2 regions of the Variovorax atrisoli genome follow, and region 2 is predicted to be linked to the other one. Evidence: riboswitches for the same ligand, from Rfam matches in the RefSeq annotation. Region 2 holds a riboswitch; the other holds the start of a gene.
What was found. A riboswitch is a leader RNA that binds a small molecule or an ion and turns the genes downstream of it on or off. The one in region 2 is predicted to bind thiamine pyrophosphate.
Positions count from the first base shown of each region.

Region 1: it holds a riboswitch for thiamine pyrophosphate, as region 2 does, so the genes downstream of both, FHY06_RS01905 (purine-cytosine permease family protein) here and thiC (phosphomethylpyrimidine synthase ThiC) in region 2, are expected to answer to the same signal.

Region 1 is NZ_JACIBG010000001.1:374,597-379,005, forward strand. Features, by position in the region: gene FHY06_RS01895 (FAD-dependent oxidoreductase) at 1-40, opposite strand, end outside; gene thiD (bifunctional hydroxymethylpyrimidine kinase/phosphomethylpyrimidine kinase) at 76-936, shown strand; gene FHY06_RS01905 (purine-cytosine permease family protein) at 881-2,227, opposite strand; TPP riboswitch at 2,304-2,404, opposite strand; gene FHY06_RS01910 (adenylate/guanylate cyclase domain-containing protein) at 2,608-4,409, shown strand, end outside.
Region 2 is NZ_JACIBG010000009.1:34,769-39,177, reverse strand. Features, by position in the region: gene FHY06_RS27370 (acyl-CoA dehydrogenase family protein) at 1-1,106, shown strand, start outside; gene FHY06_RS27365 (metallophosphoesterase) at 1,108-1,947, shown strand; gene FHY06_RS27360 (YchJ family protein) at 2,084-2,503, shown strand; TPP riboswitch at 2,545-2,650, shown strand; gene thiC (phosphomethylpyrimidine synthase ThiC) at 2,740-4,409, shown strand, end outside.

The DNA of each region.
Region 1 (4,409 bases), on a different contig from region 2:
CTGCACCGAGGATGGCGACGGAGTCGAAAGGAAGACTCATGCCGGGGCTCCTTCGCGTCGCGGATAATTTTCGGCATGACCCAAGGCACCAACCAAGAGCCCGCACAGCGCTACGCACGCGTGCTTTCCATCGCCGGTTCCGACAGCGGCGGCGGCGCCGGCATCCAGGCCGATCTCAAGACCTTCGCTGCGCTGGGCTGCTACGGCATGACGGCCATCACCGCGCTCACCGCGCAGAACACGCTGGGCGTCTCGGGCATCCACGGCGTGCCGCCCGACTTCCTCAAGGCGCAGATCCAGGCCGTGGTCGAAGACATCGGCGTCGACGCCGTCAAGCTCGGCATGCTGCATGCGCCAGAGGTGGTCGAAGTGGTGGCGTGGGCCATCGACCGCTACCAGCTGAAGAACGTGGTGCTCGACCCGGTGATGGTCGCCACCAGCGGCGACCGCCTGATCGCGGCGGAAACGGTGCAGGTGCTGGTGCGCGAGTTGTTCCCGCGCGCGATCGTCGTCACGCCCAATCTCGACGAGGCCGCCTTGCTGATCGGCCGTGCCATCGACGGCGTGGATGCGCTCGACGGCGCGGCGGACGAACTCCTGGCGCTCGGGGCGAAGGCCGTGCTGCTCAAGGGCGGCCATCTGCCGGGCAACGAAGTGGTCGACGTGCTGCTGCAGGGCGGTGGCGAACGCCGGCGGCTGGCCTCCGGCCGCATCGAAAGCCGCAACCTGCACGGCACCGGATGCACGCTGTCGTCCGCCATCGCGGCGCACCTGGCACTGGGCGCCACGCTGCCCGATGCGGTGGAACGCGCGCGCGCCTACATCCTCGGCGCGATGGCCGCGGGTGCGGGCGTGAAGATCGGCGCGGGCCATGGCCCCCTCAACCACGGCTTTGCGCCAGTGCCGACGCACCGGCTGCCGTTGACGGCCGGCTGAGCCAGGCCAGCACGAAGGTCGCGGCCAGCGTCGGCAGCGCGGAGCCTAGCTGCGGCGCCCACTTGGCGAGCGCGTGATAGGCGGCGATGCCCGCGATCCAGATCAGCGCCGCGACCAGGTCGACCTTACGCTGCGCGCCTTGCGGCGAGACCGTCTCGCCGCTGCCGAGCCGGCCGATGATCACGCCGTACAGCGGCACGAACACCGAACTCAGCATCAGCAGGAAGGGCTCCAGGGTGTGCATCGGCAGCGCCAGCGCCAGCGCGATGCACAGGGCGGCCAGCAGCAGGCCCCAGCGCTTCACGCTCCAGCGCGGCAGCAGGCTGTGCGTGGAGACCGAGCCCGAGTAGACGTCGCCGTACGCGTTGTCGAGTTCGTCGATCAGGATCAGCCCCAGCGCCACCAGCCCGCCCTGCGCCAGCAGCAGCGCGGTGACGAGGCCCGTGCCCGGTTCTGCCACGCTCACCACCATCACACCCAGCGCGTAGCACCAGATGTTCGCGACCGCATAGCCGATCCACGTGCCGCCGAACGCACCGCCCAGGCCGCCCGTGCTGCGCTTGCCGTGCCGCGCATAGTCGGCCACCAGCGGCAGCCATGACACCGGCATCGCGATCACCAGGTCGAGCGCGCCGAACATGCCCATTGTTCCGTCACCCGGGCGAGCCCAGAATGCATCCAGGCCCTTGGCCTGCAGCTGCGTCGCGAACTGCCAGCTGAGCCACAACAGCGACAGCACCACCAGCGGCAGCCCGAAGCGGCTCACGAAGCGCCGCACCAGCTTCACCATCGAGCCCGCGAGCAGCGCCAGCAGCACCGCGCCCCACAGCAGCGTCGTCAGCACGCCGCCCCAGAAGGAGCCGATCGCAGGGCCGACCACCGTCTGGATGGCCTGCGTGCCCTCGCGCATCACGACGAGTTCGAAGGTTGTCCAGCCCACCAGCTGCACGATGTTCAGCAGCACCGGCAGCCGCGCGAAGGCGCTGCCGTAGGTCGCGTGCATCAGGCCGGCGCTTGCAAGGCCGCTCTGGCAGCCCAGCCGGGCGGTCCAGGCCAGCAGGCCCGCACCGATGCAGGAGCCGAGCACGATCGCGATCGCCGCGTCGCGCGTGCCCACGGCCGGCACGAGGTACGCGCCGATCTGCATCACCAGCAGCCCGACGCCGAGGCTGAACCACAGCGATGCATGGTCGTGCCAGCCGAACACGCGCTGCGAGACGGGCAGGGGAGTCAGCGCTTCGTTGGAGACGGCGGCGCCGCCGGCGCTGTCGTTGTTGTTGTCTTGTGCCATCCATTTGCTCCAGTGCAAAAGGTTTGGCAGGTGGGCGAGGCCCCGGCGGCGCGGCTGTCACGCGAGAAGGCGTGAGAGGCCACCGGACCAGCTTCCCTGCGCGAGGATTACCTCAATCAGGTTCAAAGGGACTTTCTCAGCCGGTCGGCAAGCCGCCCAGCACCCCTAGCAAGTGCGCCCCGGGCAACCCGCGACGCGAGCCGGATTTTATCCGCTGCCAGGAAGCCGCGACGGCGGGCGTGCCTTTGCGGCGGGAAAACCCTCGGGCTGCGGGCCGGCGGCGCGAGAATCGCCGCCGGCAGGAAAAGCAGCCGCAGAACAAAAGAAACCGGAACACGCGCCGATAAGCGTGAAGCAAGAGAAAAAGGAGAGGAACTTGCATGGCAGATGACGACTTCAAGGGCACCCGCCTGCGTCGCTTCAGGGTCGACGTGGGCACCATCATTTGCGCGGTGGCGCTGGTGCAGTCGCTGCTGCTGGTGGCCTTCGGCTATTGGGCGGCAGAGAAGCTGGTGTCCAGGGTGGGCACCGCGGCACACAAGATCAACCACGACCGGGTCGAGGACAACGTGCTGGCCTTCCTCGCGAAGACCGAGGCGGCGATCCGCGCGATCGCCGATTCGCCGAGCGTCCATGTCTGCGGCGAGGACGGCGAGCAGACCGCCGAGATGCTCTGGACCCTGCTCGAGCAGACGCCGGAGATCGACAGCATCAACGTGGCCACCGATCACGGCCACGTGCTGATGGCGGTGCGCTACCCGGTGCCGGCCATCCGCCAGGTGCTGCGCGGCGACGGATTCAGCACAGAGACCTGGCACTACAAGAGCTCGCCCGATCTGGAAGGCGGCGATGCGAAGCAGCGCTTCGCGACGACTTCGATCTCGGCCTACCGCAGCGACTTCGATCCCGAGAAACGCACCTGGTATCTGGAGGCCATGAAGGCGAAGGGCCCAGTATGGACCCAGCCTTTTCTGATGAGCGATGCAAAGGAACTCGCCATCGGCCATGCGCGGCCAGCGGGGCGCGTCGACGACGAAGGCCACAAGCGCGGGCTCGTGGTCGATGCCAACGTGTCGCTGGGCCATCTGTCGAGGCTGATGCGCGTATCCGGCGCGCTGGGCAGCGGCGAGAGCGCGCTGCTGAGTGCCGATCACCACGTGATCGCGCGCAGCAACGACCCCGAGCCGGTACGCAAGCTGGAGTCGCCCGACAGCGGCGTGCTTGGAACCATCCACGCGCACATGCTCGCGGCCAGCACTGCGGGCGGCGCTGACGACATGGCTTTCTCCATCGAGCACGAGGGGCGCCGCTACCTCGTGCAGACCTCGCACCTGCCGCACACCCGCTGGCAACTGGTGAGCTGGGAACCCGAGGACCTGCTGCTCGGGAGCCTGCATCGCTCGGTGCTCTGGTCGCTGCTTCTGACGGTCGGCTTCCTGGCGCTCTCGCTCTTCATCTCGCTGCGGCTGTCGAAGCTGGTGACCGGGCCGATCGAGAACCTCTCGCGTGTCGCACGCCGGATCGGGCGGCTGGAGCTGGACAACCTGCCGATCGAACCCAGCCGGGTGCTGGAGATCCAGCATCTCAACCAGGCGCTGGACGAGTCGGCGCGCAGCCTCAAGGCCTTCAGCAAGTTCGTGCCGGTGGACATCATCCGGCAGCTGGTCGCCGAAGGGCACGCACTAGGGCCGAGCGGGTCGCCACGCCGCATCACCGCGATGTTCACCGACGTCGAGGGCTTCACCAGCATCTCCGAGTCGATGCCGGCCGATCTGCTCGTGCGGCAGCTCACCGAGTACTTCAACCTTGCCGCGGGCATCTTCGCGCGGCACGGCGGCGTGATCGACAAGTTCATGGGCGACGGCATCATGGTGCTGTGGGGAGCTCCCAACGAACTCGAGGACGCGGAGTACCGCGCCTGCGTGGCGGCCATCGAGCTTTGTGCCGCGATGGATGCGCTCAACGAGAAGTGGCGTGCCGAAGGGCTGCAGGAGTTCCGCACGCGCGTGGGCATCCATACGGGCCACGTGATCGCGGGCGTGCTCGGCTCGAGCGACCGCCTGTCATACACCGCCATCGGCGACGCGATCAACGCAGCGAGCCGGATCGAGGGCGCCAACAAGGAGCTCGGCACCTGCATGCTGATCTCCGAGGCCACCTTCCAGGGACTGCGAGGCCGCCT
Region 2 (4,409 bases):
CCATCCGCGACGCGGTGCGCGACTTCTCGCAAGCCGAACTCTGGCCCAACGCCGCGAAGTGGGACCGCGAGCACAGCTTTCCTAAGGAGGCCCACCAGGGCCTCGCGGCGCTGGGCGCCTACGGCATCTGCGTGCCCGAGGAGCATGGCGGCGCCGGCCTCGACTACCTCACGCTCGCGCTGGTGCTGGAGGAGATCGCGGCCGGCGACGGCGGCACCAGCACCGCCATCAGCGTGACCAACTGCCCCGTCAACGCCATCCTCATGCGTTATGGCAACACGCAGCAGAAGAAGCAGTGGCTCGAGCCGCTGGCGCAGGGCCGGATGCTCGGCGCCTTCTGCCTGACCGAGCCGCAGGCCGGCAGCGATGCATCGAGCCTGCGCACCACCGCGCGCAAGGACGGCGACGGCTACGTGATCGACGGCGTGAAGCAGTTCATCACCAGCGGCAAGAACGGCCAGGTGGCCATCGTCATCGCGGTGACCGACAAGGGCGCCGGCAAGCGCGGCATGAGCGCGTTCATCGTGCCCACCGACACGCCCGGCTACAACGTCGCGCGGCTGGAGGACAAGCTCGGCCAGCACAGCAGCGACACCGCGCAGATCAACTTCGACGGCTGCCGCATTCCGCGCGAGAACCTCATCGGCGCGGAGGGCGAGGGCTACAAGATCGCGCTCGGCGCGCTGGAAGGCGGGCGCATCGGCATCGCCGCGCAGAGCGTGGGCATGGCGCGCAGCGCCTTCGATGCCGCGCTGGCCTACGCCAAGGAGCGCCAGGCCTTCGGCGGCTCCATCTTCGATCAGCAGGCCGTGGGCTTCCGCCTCGCCGAATGCGCGACGCAGATCGAGGCCGCGCGCCAGCTGATCTGGCACGCCGCGAGCCTGCGCGACGCCGGCCTGCCCTGCCTGAAGGAGGCCGCCATGGCCAAGCTCTTCGCGAGCGAGATGGCCGAGCGCGTGTGCAGCGCGGCCATCCAGACGCTGGGCGGCTACGGCTACGTGAACGACTTTCCGCTGGAGCGCATCTACCGCGACGTGCGGGTCTGCCAGATTTACGAAGGCACGTCGGACATCCAGAAGCTGCTGATCCAGCGCGCGCTGGCGTGACGTGAGCGAAGGTCGCGGGCGGCGCCCGGCTTGGCTGTACGCCGCGGCCATCGTGCTCGCTGGGCTGGCCGTCTGGGGCTTCGTCATCGAACCGCGCTGGGTGGCTGCGCGCGTCGAGCCGCTGAGCTCCGAGCAATGGCAGACTCCCGCCGGCCTGAAGGTCGCGGTGGCGAGCGACTGGCATCTCACATCGCGCTCCGCATGGCGCGTCACCGGCGTGGAGCGCGCCGCACGCATCGTCGACGAGATCAACGCCGCGCAGCCCGACGTGGTGCTGCTCCCGGGCGACTTCCTCGCGGGCACGGGCGAGGACGACGAGCCCCTGCCCGTCGAGGACATGGCAGCCGTGCTCGGCAGACTCAAGGCGCCGCAGGGCGTGTACGCGGTGCTCGGCAACCACGACTGGTGGCACGGCGGACAGCGCATCGCCAAGGCGCTGGCAGCCCAGGGCATCCGCGTGCTGGAGAACGCCTCGGCGCGCCTGCCCGGCCACGACATCTGGGTGGTCGGCATCGGCGACCATTCGACCGGCCATTCGGAGCCGATGCGCGCGCTGGCCGGCGTGCCGGCCGATGCAGCGACGCTGGTCATGATGCACGACCCCTTCAGCTTCGCGACCATGCCGCGCACGCACGGGCTGGTGGTGGCCGCGCACACGCACGGCGGACAGGTGAGCGTGCCGGGTTACGGGGCGCTGATCGTGCCGGGCGCGGCCCCTCGCGAGTGGGCCTACGGATGGATCACGCACAAGGACAGGCGCATGTACGTCACTAGCGGGCTGGGCGTCAGCATCCTGCCGGTGCGCTTCAACATGCGGCCCGAGTGGGTGATGTTCCGGTAGGGGTGCCGCCATTCGCTGCGAGGCGCTGCGGCATGGCGGCGTCTTCGAGGCCATCGCCGCGAGCGGGCCTCCATGGCCCATCCGCGGGCTTGCCCTCTCGGCACAAGGGCTGCAAGGTGTTCCAATGCAGGTCTTCATGAGTGCACCCGATCCCCAATCCAGGCCCTGCCCTTGCGGCCGGACCGACCGCCGCGACAAGCCCATCGCCTTTTCCCTTTGCTGCGGCCGCTATCTCGACGACTTCGACCGCACGCCCGCGCCCGATGCCGAATCGCTGATGCGCTCGCGCTATTCGGCCTTCGTGCTGGAGAGAGGCGAATACCTGCTCGCCACCTGGCACGAATCGAAACGCCCCGCTTCCATCGAGTTCGAGCCGGGCGTCAAGTGGCTGGGACTGGACGTCCGCGCGCGCTCGGTGCTCGACGCGGACCACGCCGAGGTCGAGTTCGTCGCGCGCCAGCGCGGCCCCTCGGGCACCGCCACGCGCCTGCACGAGCGCAGCCGCTTCGTGCGCGAGGACGGGCGCTGGTACTACGTCGACGGCGACCTGCGGTAACAACCCGCGGGTTGACGCGCCCGGCCGAGGCTCGCACAATCGGCCCCGCTCCGGGGTGCACGCATGTGGCGTGCTGAGATGGCAAAGCTGCCGACCCGCGAACTTGATCCGGGTCATACCGGCGTAAGAAGAGCTGCACTCCCTGACTTCGGTCCGTCCACCTTCCGTGACGGGCTTCTGCCGAAGGCCACCGAGCGATTGCGGAGCACCCTTTCTGTCCACAAGGAGTGCCTCCGATGAATGCCCCCGACAAGTTCACCTCGCTGCTCACGCTCACGCGCGAGCCCTTTCCCGCGTCGCACAAGTGCGTGATCCCGGGCAGCCGGCCCGACCTGTTCGTGCCCGTGCGCGACGTGCAGCTGACCAACGGCGAGACCGTCTCGCTCTACGACACCTCCGGCCCCTACACCGACCCGAAGGTCGAGATCGACGTGCGCCGCGGCCTGCCCGACGTGCGCGGACCGTGGATCGCCGAACGAGGCGACACCGAGAGCTACGAAGGCCGCGTGCACCACGCGCTGGACGATGGCGCGAAGAACGAGGACCGCGACGCCCAGCGCCTGGCCGAACTGCGCGCCGGCGCCTCGGCGCTGCAGCGCACGCCGCGCCGCGCGAAGTCGGGCTCCAATGTCACGCAGATGCACTACGCGCGCCGCGGCATCGTCACGCCCGAGATGGAATACGTGGCCCTGCGCGAGAACGGCAAGCGCGAGTGGATGGCCGAATACCTCGCCAACGAGGAACGCGCGAAGCGCGTGGCGGGCAACCCGATGGGCGCGAGCATCCCGCGCATCATCACCCCCGAGTTCGTGCGCGACGAGGTGGCGCGCGGCCGCGCGATCATCCCGGCCAACATCAACCACCCCGAAGTCGAGCCGATGGCCATCGGCCGCAACTTCAAGGTGAAGATCAACGCCAACATCGGCAACTCGGCCGTCACCTCGAGCATCGAGGAGGAAGTGGAGAAGCTGGTGTGGGCCATCCGCTGGGGCGCGGACAACGTGATGGACCTTTCCACCGGCAAGAACATCCACACCACGCGCGACTGGATCGTGCGCAACAGCCCGGTGCCGATCGGCACCGTGCCCATCTACCAGGCGCTCGAGAAGGTGGGCGGCGTGGCCGAGGACCTCACCTGGGAGATCTACCGCGACACGCTCATCGAGCAGGCGGAACAGGGCGTCGACTACTTCACCATCCACGCCGGCCTGCGCCTGCCCTTCATCCACCTGACGGCCAACCGCATGACGGGCATCGTGTCGCGCGGCGGATCGATCATGGCCAAGTGGTGCATCGCGCACCACAAGGAGAGCTTCCTCTACACGCACTTCGAGGACATCTGCGACATCATGAAGGCCTACGACGTGAGCTTCTCGCTCGGCGACGGCCTGCGCCCGGGCTCGGGCGCCGACGCCAACGACGAGGCGCAGTTCGCCGAGCTGCGCACGCTGGGAGAGCTCACGCAGGTCGCGTGGAAGCACGACGTGCAGACCATGATCGAAGGGCCCGGCCACGTGCCGATGCACATGATCCAGTCGAACATGGACGAGCAGTTGAAGCACTGCCACGAGGCGCCGTTCTACACGCTGGGCCCGCTGACCATCGACATCGCGCCGGGCTACGACCACATCGCCAGCGCGATCGGCGCGGCCATGATCGGCTGGGCCGGCACCGCGATGCTCTGCTACGTGACGCCGAAGGAGCACCTGGGCCTGCCCGACCGCGACGACGTGAAGCAGGGGATCATCGCGTACAAGATCGCCGCGCACGCGGCGGACGTGGCCAAGGGCCATCCGGGTGCTCGCTCGCGCGACGACGCGCTGAGCAAGGCGCGCTTCGAGTTCCGCTGGCAGGACCAGTTCAACCTGGGCCTGGACCCCGACACCGCGCGCGAATTCCACGACGA